One region of the Paenibacillus sp. PK1-4R genome, then DNA from elsewhere that is predicted to be linked to it. Evidence: riboswitches for the same ligand, from Rfam matches in the RefSeq annotation. Region 1 holds a riboswitch; each other region holds the start of a gene.

Region 1 (4,190 bases):
ACCATGCCAATCACCATAAAAAATGACATATCCAGCACACCTAGAATCTTATTGGACTTGTCGAAGGGCATAGAAAATGCAATCTTTCTCGCCACAGGGCCAACAATGAAAGACTCCACCAGAAACGCGATGACAAAACATAGTATGAATTGAAGCAGTATCTCAAGCGGGGACATCTTGCCGAGTAACCCACTGTGCCATAGATTGAAGAACATCATGACCAAGACCATTCCTGTACACATCATTAATCCGAAAATAATCTGTTCCTTCTTGCTGGTTGGCAATTCTCTCATCCTCTCTGTTTACCTTCGTAATTATAGAGATGACCAAACCCTCCACATAAGTGAACATTCTGTGAACAATTATGATTTTTTCCAATTTAAAATTGGATTTGACAACCATGTAGTACAGCCCTATGATATCCCTTAAAATGGTAGAAACATTCACTACATATGGAGGATTTTGATTATGAGTTTTCAAAAGCGCATCGACCACGTTGGCATTGCCGTCCGTGATCTGGATACTACACTTCGTTTTTATACGGAGGTTGTTGGATTGGAACTGAAAGACCGGGTGACGCATACCAACGGCGTCATTCAGCTCGCCTTTCTCGGCTTCAATGGAAGTAATGAGACTGAGATTGAGTTAATTCAAGGATACAGCGACAAGCTGCCTTCCGAAGGTACGGTACACCATTTTGCGATCCATGTAGATGACCTTGATTCTGAGTACAAACGCATCCAAGCCACCAAAGCCGTATTTATTGATGGAGAGATTATTACACTGCCTAACGGTTACCGCTATTTCTTCATCTATGGACCTGAAAAGGAATGGATTGAGTTCTTCCAGCGCTAAGAATTGGAGTTGATTTCATGAACATTTTAATTACCGGCGCAGCCGGGAAAATTGGCCGGGACTTGTCAGAAGCATATCACCTGCGACTAACGGATTTGAATATCGACAGACTGCATACGTATCAAGAAACCGACCATGAGATCATGACACTGGATGTGACAGACCCTGAAGCCTGTCAGCATGCTTGCGAAGGCATGGATGTGGTAGTACATCTGGCGGGAGACCCTTCCCCGAATGCCGGATTCTATGAATCGTTGTTGGACATCAATATCAAAGGTACATTTAATGTATTCCGTGCAGCTAAGGACCAAGGTGTGCAAAGAGTCATTCTGGCGAGCAGTGCACAGACGATTGAGGGGTATCCCATTGATGCTCAAGTCTATCCGGACATGCCAACACACCCACGGAATTTGTACGGGGTTAGCAAATGTTTTGGAGAATCGCTCGCTTCCTATTTTGCGTATACCGAAGGTTTACAAAGTGTAGCAATACGTATAGGTGCATATGATGATTTTCAACCGGACGGACCAGCGCTGGAAGCAAGGGATATGAGCGCGTATATTAGTCCGGCTGACTTGTGTGATTTGATGTTCAAAGCAATTACAGCTACCAATCTGGAGCCCTTCACCATACTGCATGGGATCTCGAATAATCGGTTTAAACGATTGAATCTGGAAACCACTCAGAAACAGGTAGGTTATGCCCCAAAATCCGATGCATTTGCACTCAGCCAGATTGCCTTATATGATTCGCCACGATAATTAATGAAAATAACACATCTAAACAGGCTGATATACATATGTATAACGGCCTGTTTGATAAGTTCATACGTGTCCCCATCCAGTTCCTGACTGGACACGTTCCACCCGCTGGCCTATAATTACACCTAGTAATGCCCGTAACTTCATAGTTTCCCAGGGGAGTCGGAATTGGCCGGCTGAGAGTGTATCCCACCAAGATACTAACCCTTAGACCTGATCTGGATCATGCCAGCGTAGGAATCGGAGTATATCGAAATGGCACAGCCCTATGGCTGAACGCCACCTCTCTAACGCCTGCACGCGTCCCGGAATACGGGACGCTTTTTTAATGTTCTTTTATATAGCCAGAGAGCTAAAAAAAGTGACGTTATTCAGATCTCAACTGGTATAAATCTGTTGATTTATGCAAGATGATTGGATATGAAGCCAAGGAGTACCCCGTGCCACTCGGCCGGACATATCGAAGGAGAGAATTACAGATGAAATGGCGTAGAACGATGGGATTGATGCTCTTATGCGTGCTTATGGTGACTGTAGCCGCATGTGGCGGCAAAGAAGCTGCCCCGGCAGAACAGAACAGCAACACAAATGCGGAAAGCAGTAACAAAGGTGACACTGCCGCCCTGAAAGATATTAAAGTGGTGCTCGACTGGACACCGAATACGAATCATACCGGCCTATATGCGGCTGTAGATCAAGGTTTTTACAAGGCTGAGGGCTTGAATGTAGAGATTGTACAACCAGGTGCCGGTGGCGCAGATACAATGGTTGCCTCGAATGAAGTGCCTTTTGGCGTAAGTTATCAGGAGAGTGTAACTCAAGCCCGCACACAGGGTGTTCCATTGGTCTCCATCGCAGCAGTTATTCAGCATAATACATCCGGGTTCGCTGCTCCGGCGGATCGGAATATCAAATCACCGAAAGATTTTGAAGGTAAAACCTATGGCGGTTGGGGTTCCCCAGTCGAAGAAGCCGTGATGCAATCCATTATGGAAGGCGACGGAGCCGATGTATCCAAAGTGAAAAACATTAACATGGGTGACGCTGACTTTTTCACCGCAGTGAAACGGGACATTGATTTCGCGTGGATTTTCTACGCCTGGACAGGTATTGAAGCCGAACTGCGCGGAGAACCGATCGACATGTTATATGTGAAGGATTATTCAGATGCATTGGATTACTACACACCTGTCCTTGTAACAAACGAGCAGACGATCCAAAACGACCCTGAGTTGGTGAAAGCATTCCTGAAAGCCACTTCAGAAGGGTATCAATATGCGATTGATCATCCCGAAGACGCAGCGAACATTCTGATCAAGGCCGTACCGGATCTAGATAAAGACTTGGTACTGGCAAGCCAGAAATGGCTTAGTCCAAAGTACACGGATGACGCCCCGCGCTGGGGTGAGCAAAAGCAGGAAGTATGGCAGAACTACACCGACTGGATGTTTAGCAAAAAACTGCTGGATGAACAGATCGATGTAAGCAAGGCATATACGAACGATTTTTTACCCCAATAAAATTTGCTTAAGTTTAACTTTTTTACACAAGAACGAAGAGTGCAGAACCCATCTGAAGAAGCGAAGCGCTCACCTTTATCCCCGGATTTCCTCCATTGAAATTCATTAAAGAAATCCGGGGATAACAGTGATCGTAAGAGGGTACTGCAATCGGAGTGATGAGTGTAAACCTGGTTCAATTCATGCAATTTATCACGAAAGGAAAAGTGATCTCTCATGGCAAGCACATTACTTAGCATTCAGGTTATTCCCAAAACGCCAAATGGCGAGAATTCTTACCCTTATGTAGATCGCGCCATTGAAGTTATTCAGCAATCCGGCCTGAAATATCAGGTGAACGCGCTCGACACCACGATGGAGGGGGAACTGGAGGAACTGCTGGAGGTTGTCCGTAAAATGCACGAGGTACTCGTGGAGGCTGGCAGCCCAAGCATCATCTCCCAGATCAAAATCGCCCATAGCCCTACCGGCTTCAGCATGGACACCCTGACGGAGAAGTATCGCTAATGCCTGCCTATTTCAAAAGTGTATGGCCGCCCATTGTGGCGGTTATTCTCTTTATAGCGATATGGCAGGGAGCCGTCTCCCTCTTCCATATTGAGAAATGGATGCTGCCTGCACCGTCCGACATCGCCCGCGAAGCGGCAACCCAGGCCGAACGGCTTGGCATGCACGCTTCCGCAACCATTCAGTTAACGCTGATTGGATTCGCGGCTGGCACAGCGGTCGGATTACTGATAGCGATGGTGCTGCATTTGGTCCCTTTTCTCAAGTCAGCCCTGTACCCTTTACTTATTCTTAGTCAAAATATCCCGACCATCGCGCTCGCGCCACTCCTGTTAATCTGGTTCGGATTCGGGCTGTTGCCCAAGCTGATTACGATCATCCTCGTCTGCTTCTTCCCTGTTGCAGTGGCGGCGATGGATGGCTTGACCCGTACTGACGCGGCGATGATGAACTATATGCGCATGGCTGGTGCGAAACGTCATCAGATTTTCTGGAAGCTGGAGCTTCCCCATGCGCTGCCATCCGTGTTCTCCGGTGTCAAAATCGC
Region 2 (4,190 bases), 3.4 Mb from region 1:
GGTAAATTGCTTAAAGATAGTGGAAAAGTGGAATGGACACCTAAGGTCCGTTATGGATATCTGGATCAGCACACGAAGCTTACCCCAGGCAAAACCATTCGTGACGTGCTTAAGGATGCATTCCTTCCGTTGCTTGAATTGGAAAAAGAAATGATGAATATTACGGACCAGATGGCAGATGCAGATCCAGATAAGCTGGAGCAGTTGCTGGAAGAGATGGGCGATATTCAGGAACAACTGGAACAGGGCGACTTTTATCTGATTGACGTAAAAGTGGAAGAGATGGCCAATGGTCTTGGTTTGTCCGCAATTGGTCTTGATCGGGATGTCGCAGCTCTAAGTGGTGGACAACGTACCAAGGTGCTTCTTGCCAAGCTTCTGCTTGAGAAACCTACAGCTCTTTTGCTGGATGAGCCGACCAACTATCTGGATGTAGAGCACATTGAATGGCTGTCACGTTACCTGAAGGACTACCCGCACGCGTTTCTTTTAATCTCCCATGACACGGAATTCATGAATGAAGTCGTAAATGTCATTTATCATTTGGAATTTGCCAAATTAACGAGATATGCAGCGAACTATAACAAGTTCCTCGAGATGGCTGATATGAATAAAGCCCAGCATATTGATGCATACGAGAAACAGCAAGAGTACATCAAGAAGCAGGAAGATTTCATTCAGCGTAACAAGGCACGTGCTTCAACTTCAGGTCGAGCGAAGAGTCGGGAGAAACAGCTGGACAGAATTGAACGTATTGATCGCCCAGATGAAGCGGCCAAACCAACGTTCAAATTCAAGGATGCCCGTGCGAGCAGTAAAACGGTCTTTGAGGGTATTGATTTTGAAATTGGATATACGTATCCTTTGCTGCCTAAGATGACAATGACAATCGAACGTGGTGAGAAAATTGCCATCGTAGGTTGTAATGGTGTGGGTAAATCGACGCTGTTGAAAACCATCCTGGGAAAAATATCTCCACTCAGTGGAAAGACTTTCTTAGGAGATTACCTCGAAACAGCCTATTTTGAGCAGGAGGTTCGTGCTGGGAATATCACGCCGATTGAGGATGTCTGGAATGAATTTTCACATTTGACCCAAAATGAGGTCCGAGGTCATCTCGCTCGCTGCGGGTTGAAAAATGAGCACATTACTCGTCCACTTAATATGCTGAGTGGTGGAGAACAAGCCAAGGTTCGTTTATGCAAACTCTTGATGCGTGAAAGCAATTGGATTCTATTCGATGAGCCGACGAACCATCTGGATGTCACAGCCAAAGCGGAGTTGCAGCGTGCTTTGAAAGAATTCAAGGGAACGGTGTTACTGGTATCTCATGAACCTGATTTCTACGAGGGATGGGTCACCAAAACATGGAATGTCGAAGAATGGTCTGAGAAAAACTAAACGATTCAAGACAATGTTTAACAGAAATGACGGTGACAAAAAAAACCGTCTATGGTAACATAGGCTACAACTTCATATGAACACTAGGGGGGCCGCACGATGCGGCTGAGATGGAAGAATGCGATTCCGGACCCTTTGCACCTGATCTGGATCATACCAGCGTAGGGAAGTGGCGAGCGCGTTTCAGTGAATGACGTGAGCAAACGGCAATTCGAAAGAATTCAACCGTCTTGCTTAGTAAATTGAAACATGCAGTTGCGTGTATAACGTTATGGCTATAAGGTCTATAGCTTTATTGCACGAAATGAACTGTATGTATCAGTCAGTCATCTGGTCCTATAATTAATACGCAGCCACTCCCCTACGGGAGTGGCTTTTTTGTGTTTTCATAGCATTCAAGTCTGGAAGGAGATGAACAGTACGGTAATTTCTCATGAACATGTTCAAGAATCATTTGAATTGCATGTTGTATCTACGGGTGCAGGGGATCAGGCATCTTTTGTAAAAGCTGCAAAGGACGTTTGGCCTTTGGTGGACTATATTCACATACGAGAAAAACAACTCACATGGCAAGACAAGATCGGTTGGGCTCAAAGTCTGCGTAGCGTTGGCATTCCATCTTGCCGCATTGTTATCAATAGTTCAGAACTTCCTCCACAGAATGACATTTATGGCGGTGTACATTGGGGGCAAGATGCGATACGAAATTATAACCCTGCTGTTATAAGCAATGTGCAGCGCCTTCGTCTGGGTGTATCTGTTCATTCAATCGATGAGGCAAAAATCGCTGAAGAACGGGGAGCCGATTATCTTTTCTTCGGGCATGTCTACTCAACCAACAGTAAGCCTGATCTTGACCCCAGAGGATTACATGCTCTTGCTGAAGTGTGCAGGCGTGTCTCCATTCCTGTCATGGCGATTGGGGGCATCGAACCGGGAAACATTCAAGCTATTCGCTCTGCAGGGGCACAGGGAGTCGCCGTGATCTCGAATGTATGGGCGAGCGAGTCACCGGATCGGGCGGCTGCATTATTAAGGCAGGCTATCGTTGCTACAGAAAGTCTGAGTCCCTGAATCAAGGAGATGAGAGGATGAAAGAGATCGTTATTGATAAACCAGATAAGTTTCATGCAGAAACGATTATTGTAGGTGGAGGCGTTGTTGGTTGTGCTATCGCTTATGAGCTTGCTTCCCGTGGACAGGATGTGCTGTTGCTGGAGCGTTCGGCGATTGCAGGAGGCACTTCTTGCGCGGCGGCTGGAATGCTGGCGGCAGACAGTGAGGATTTTGCTCATCCTTTGATGGCTAAGCTTGCCAGACAGAGTAGACAGTTACTTATCGAGCAACAGGTGCTAATGGCTACACTCAGTGAGGTAGAGACTGGCCTGCAACGCCAGGGATTCCTAACTCCTTTTCGTTCATACAGAGAATTAAGTAGTTATAAGGACAATCGGAAGTCTGCGTTGTCTGCTTCTGCTGATGAGGTATGGTGGGATCGTTCCGTTGTGCAACAGGAGGCATCATGGCTTAACAGAGATACGTATGGAGCCTACTACAGACCTTACGAGAGTGAGATTCTTCCAGTCCATCTAACGAAGGCATATGCTGAATCCGCTCAAGCATTGGGAGCACGGGTTATGGAGGACATACAGGATATACGTGTGCAAGCAAACGAACTTGGCGTGCAGGGAATCACCACATCGATCGGTGAGATGAGATGCAAACATGTCATTATAGCGGCTGGATTACAGAGTGAAGAGTTGATGAGACATGTGAATCTGAGCATGCCTGTGTGGTCGGTAAAAGGAGAAATAGCCGCCGTTCAGTTCTCAGATGAACATGCAGGGTACAGACCTGACAGAACGGTGTATGCAGAGGATATCTATATTGTTCCCAAAGCCAATGGCGAAGTTTGGCTCGGGGCAACCAGTCTGCCAGGCAGAACGGATCTTAACGTTTCTGTACAGGGTGTCCAGAAGCTGCTAACAGCGGCTACCCACTGGGTACCTGGGATGAAAGAAGCACAATTTATGCGAGCGTGGGCAGGCGTAAGACCGGCAACTCCAGATGGACTGCCTTATATAGGTGCTTGCAAGAGTATACCAGGGCTGTTCGCCGCCTTTGGGCATTACCGCAACGGTATCTTGCTTAGTGCGATAACAGGCAGGCTTATCGCTGAGTTGCTCGCTGGCAAAAGCTCAGAAGAACTCGGAATTGAGGCGCTGAGTCCGGAGCGATTGAACAGAAAGGGAGTGGTGCAGTGAATATCATCGTTAATGGTCAACGGATGGAGATTGAAGACAGATTGAATCGTGTGGATAAACTGCTTAAATCTTTTGATCTGCAAGTCAAGACTGTAGTTGTAGAGCTGAACAAGCATATTTTAACCCGTGAGTATCATGAGTCAACGGCATTAAGAGAAGGCGATCGAATTGAGATTGTACATTTTGTAGGAGGCGGTTGATGATGTTGAATATTGGTAAATATACGTTTGAGTCCAGATTGTTGCTCGGAACAGGCAAGTTTTCGGATCTGGAAGTGCAAAGTCAGGCTGTGGAAGCATCTGAAACGGAAGTTTTAACCTTTGCTGTTCGTCGTCTGAATCTGGAGGAGCGCAACCAGAAGCATTTCCTGGATACATTGGATCTGGACAAATACACTCTTCTTCCGAATACGGCTGGAGCTTCCAATGCGGAAGAGGCGGTGCGAATTGCCGAGCTTGCGCGGGCTTCAGGACTTTGTGATATGATAAAAGTCGAAGTCATCGGAGATGGAATGACGTTACTCCC
Region 3 (4,190 bases), 220 kb from region 1:
GACTCACCGAAATTGCCAGCCAGATCGGCCTGCACAAAAGTACAGTGCACCGTTTGATGGCTACGCTGGAGGATCGAGGGTTCGTGATCCGTGATGCAGCAACAGAGAAGTACCGACTTGGCATCCGAATCTGGGAACTGTCGGCTCATATGTCCCGCAGTGATGATCCCGCTATTCTGCTGCTGCCTGCGATGGAGCGACTGAGAGATCGATTGGGGGAGACCGTGAGTCTGTACCTGCGTGATGGGAGTGAACGGATACGGATTCAGGCTGTGCAAAGTGATCAGGCGATTCGCCGAGTCGCCCCCGTTGGTGTTAGACTCCCGCTGTCTGTGGGCGCTTCCAGCAAAGTTTTGATGGCGTTTGCCACGGACGAGGATCGTGAAGAACTGATGAACGGCCCGGAATGGCCGGTGTTTATTGATCCCGCGGTGTATTTGGCGCAAATGGGAGATATCCGGGATAACGGATATGCGACGAGTTATGAGGAACGTGAGCCGGGAGCTGCCGCGGTATCTGTACCGATTATGGATCGCAGAGGCAATATTGCAGCTGCGCTCTCGGTCTCAGGGCCTGTCAGTCGACTCTCGCAGGAGACATTGCATGAATACGCACCTGTATTGAAGGATGCTGCTACGCAGATGGGGCTCATGTTATCCTGATGTTTATGTAAGTTTTTTTCTCCAATGGAGTTTGATCATTTGGAATATAAAGGTTGTTTTTATGTTCCGGTTGCGCTACTCTGTAATGGACGGCCCTACGGGGCCAGCTTCATTGAATATGAACGGCGGCTTATGTAAGCCGCAACTTACTAACGTTACTGGGGGAGTCCGAATTGTCCGGACTGAGACGGAATCGCATGAGATTCCGGACCCTTTGCACCTGATCTGGATCATACCAGCGTAGGGAAGTAATCGGCGATATGACCTCAACCACCTCATGATGTGACCCTTGTAGTCTCCGTTAAGGAGCTGATTGAAGGTGCATTATTGGTGATGGACATAAAAGTCGGTTCCTTCGGGGACCGGCTTTTTTATATACAGTGAACGGGCTATATAGCGCGTACTCCATTGACTTCTTTTTTCAATAACCTGCGAAAGTGGGCTTGTATGATGAGAGAGAAGTCACCATAGATTCATGATCTGTGGCAGCCTCCGTCTGTTGTGAACTGTACATGAAAAGTGTCTCCCCTGGTCTGGCGTAGGATCGCTCTTTCTTCTCTGCATTGCGCATGATTTGGGACAGGTACGTAAGTAAGCTAATGACGATACCAACCAAACAAGCGACGAACACTGAGGAGGAGACAAGCGAACATGAGTACAGGAAATCAAACGGGACAACAAGCGATGGAGCAGGAACATAACGGTCAGCAGGTGGAAAAAGAAACAGGAGCGGCCGGACGGATTCAGCCCTTTCCGGGCAGCCGCAAAGTCTACATTCAGGGCTCACGGCCGGACATTGCTGTACCTGAGCGTGAGATAGCCCTTCATGACACGAATACTCCCCAAGGGGTGGAGCATAACGAACCGCTACGTGTCTACGATACGAGCGGGCCGATGACCGATCCCGAATTTCATGCGGATATCTGTGCAGGTCTGCCAGCCCTGCGTACCCGCTGGATCACAGAGCGTGGCGATGTTGAAGCTTATCAGGGTCGTACGGTTAAACCGGAGGATAACGGACTAAAGCCCGGAGGGAAGAAAGCTGGAGCCGAAGAGTACCCTGGATTGCGTGGCAAACCGCTGCGAGCACAGACAGGACGCTGTGTGACTCAGATGCATTATGCGAGGCAGGGAGTCATTACGGCAGAGATGGAGTTTGCCGCCATTCGTGAGGGCGTAGAACCGGAATTTGTAAGGCAGGAGCTGGCGAGTGGACGTGCGATTCTGCCATCCAACATCAATCACCCGGAGAGTGAGCCGATGTTGATCGGTCGTCATTTTCACGTGAAGATCAATGCCAACATAGGTAACTCTGCCGTATCTTCCTCCATTGAGGAAGAGGTCGAGAAGATGACTTGGGCGGTACGATGGGGATCGGATACGGTGATGGATCTGTCCACAGGCAAAAACATTCATACCACCCGGGAGTGGATTATCCGCAATTCACCTGTGCCGATTGGTACGGTGCCGCTGTATCAGGCGCTGGAGAAGGTGAATGGCGAAGCGGAAGCGCTGACCTGGGAGTTGTACCGTGATACGCTCATTGAGCAGGCAGAGCAGGGAGTGGACTACTTTACGATCCACGCAGGTGTACTGCTGCGTTATATCCCCATGACCGCCAAGCGGATGACAGGCATTGTGTCTCGCGGTGGGTCCATTATGGCAGCATGGTGCCTTGCGCATCATCAGGAGAATTTTTTGTACACCCATTTTGAAGAAATCTGCGAGATTATGAAAAGGTATGATGTGGCGTTTTCGTTGGGAGATGGACTTCGTCCAGGCAGTATCTACGATGCCAATGACGAAGCTCAGATGGCGGAACTGGCTACGCTCGGGGAACTGACGCAGATCGCATGGAAGCATGATGTGCAGGTGATGATCGAAGGGCCGGGTCACGTGCCGATGCATAAGATCAAAGAGAATGTGGACTTGCAGATGGAGATATGTAAAGAGGCACCGTTCTATACGCTGGGGCCGCTGACGACCGACATTGCTCCGGGATACGACCACATCACATCCGCCATTGGTGCGGCCATGATTGGCTGGTTCGGCACGTCCATGCTCTGTTATGTTACACCAAAAGAACATTTGGGCCTGCCCAACAAGGATGATGTGCGGGAAGGGGTCATCGCCTACAAGATTGCAGCCCACGCCGCCGATCTGGCAAAAGGCCATCCACGTGCTCAACGCCGGGATGATGCATTGTCCAAGGCACGCTTCGAGTTCCGCTGGCGTGACCAGTTTAACCTGTCACTGGACCCTGAACGTGCGCTGTCCTACCATGATGAGACGCTGCCAGCAGAAGGAGCCAAAGAAGCTCATTTCTGCTCCATGTGCGGACCGAAGTTCTGTAGCATGCGCATCACGCAGGACATTCGTGCCTTTGCGGCGGATATGAGTGCATTTAATTAACAATACGTCTTACAATGTCATTGACGTTGTGAGACGAGATTTTTTATCTGAAGTTTTGCAAATAGGAGGCTCTTCATCTACAAGTTGTTGCTAAGCGGGTTAAACCATAACCTGTTTTGTTGGAAGCTATAACTTGTTGTTTGATTAACATGTTTCCATCCTCATCTAGGGGCAAAGTAATAAGCAAATGCGCGACTTATGATTTAATCGGTCAACAGCATCGCGAGCTCTTTGTATATGACAAACGGCCGATCTTCGATTATTTACTCTGTTTCGATCACACCATCATTTTTAATTTTACTCTCCGAATTATCAACACTGAGATCTAAGTAACTCTACACGGAAAATATCATTCCAAATCAATTAAATACCATGAAATGAGAGTTCTCAGGTTAAATATGTCGCCTGACCATCTACTGTAACGGATTAATTGGGTTTCACCCAGACTGAACAGTTAAATTATTCACACAATGTTGAAGATTCTAACGCAAGTTACTATATGGAGCTACTGAAAAAACGTAAAATTATTCAAATGTTAGCATCTTAATCTCCCATCCGTCTTGTTGCGTTTCTGATTGGGTGTTTATCTATTTTGTTAAACATGGAATTAAATGGTTATATGTAACAACTGATTATATTTGTCTTTGTGAAAACTCTAACTTGAAAGCCAAAATCAACTTGACGACTGGCATATAGAGGGATACCATGGAAAATGTGGGTATATAACCGTCAATTTCTGTATTTAAGATGGATGTACTCTTCTATCTAATTATAGAGCTGAATTCCTGGAAATTACTAATTAAATAGAGTTATATAGTAATTTTGACGAATCCGCATCCATAATGAATTTTAAGTATTCCTTGTGAAGTATTGTCATTTGTATTCTTAAATCTATATTAAACACTCTATGAATGTGAGTTTTCAACCGTTAAGTTTTATTCTTCATCTGACTCATTTAGGATGAGAACACTTTTATAATAAGTGACTGAATTTTAAAAATAAACTGTGAGAGATGGATTTGAATTATGAAATTATTTTGTATACCTTACGCTGGTGGTTCTGCTGCCATCTACAATCAATGGTCAAGTCAATTAATTGGAATCGCTGAGATTATCC

Evidence for each region. A riboswitch is a leader RNA that binds a small molecule or an ion and turns the genes downstream of it on or off. The one in region 1 is predicted to bind thiamine pyrophosphate.
Region 2: it holds a riboswitch for thiamine pyrophosphate, as region 1 does, so the genes downstream of both, QNO02_RS17585 (thiamine phosphate synthase) here and QNO02_RS02345 (ABC transporter substrate-binding protein) in region 1, are expected to answer to the same signal.
Region 3: it holds a riboswitch for thiamine pyrophosphate, as region 1 does, so the genes downstream of both, thiC (phosphomethylpyrimidine synthase ThiC) here and QNO02_RS02345 (ABC transporter substrate-binding protein) in region 1, are expected to answer to the same signal.

The regions. Positions count from the first base shown of each region.
Region 1 is NZ_CP126535.1:489,906-494,095, reverse strand. It holds gene QNO02_RS02360 (DUF2798 domain-containing protein) at 1-293, opposite strand, end outside; gene QNO02_RS02355 (VOC family protein) at 469-855, shown strand; gene QNO02_RS02350 (NAD-dependent epimerase/dehydratase family protein) at 873-1,616, shown strand; TPP riboswitch at 1,762-1,874, shown strand; gene QNO02_RS02345 (ABC transporter substrate-binding protein) at 2,096-3,136, shown strand; gene QNO02_RS02340 (thiamine-binding protein) at 3,353-3,643, shown strand; gene QNO02_RS02335 (ABC transporter permease) at 3,643-4,190, shown strand, end outside.
Region 2 is NZ_CP126535.1:4,065,804-4,069,993, reverse strand. It holds gene QNO02_RS17590 (ABC-F family ATP-binding cassette domain-containing protein) at 1-1,401, shown strand, start outside; TPP riboswitch at 1,477-1,586, shown strand; gene QNO02_RS17585 (thiamine phosphate synthase) at 1,780-2,475, shown strand; gene thiO (glycine oxidase ThiO) at 2,493-3,665, shown strand; gene thiS (sulfur carrier protein ThiS) at 3,662-3,865, shown strand; gene QNO02_RS17570 (thiazole synthase) at 3,868-4,190, shown strand, end outside.
Region 3 is NZ_CP126535.1:707,309-711,498, forward strand. It holds gene QNO02_RS03300 (IclR family transcriptional regulator) at 1-662, shown strand, start outside; TPP riboswitch at 813-926, shown strand; gene thiC (phosphomethylpyrimidine synthase ThiC) at 1,347-3,074, shown strand; gene QNO02_RS03310 (thioesterase II family protein) at 4,100-4,190, shown strand, end outside.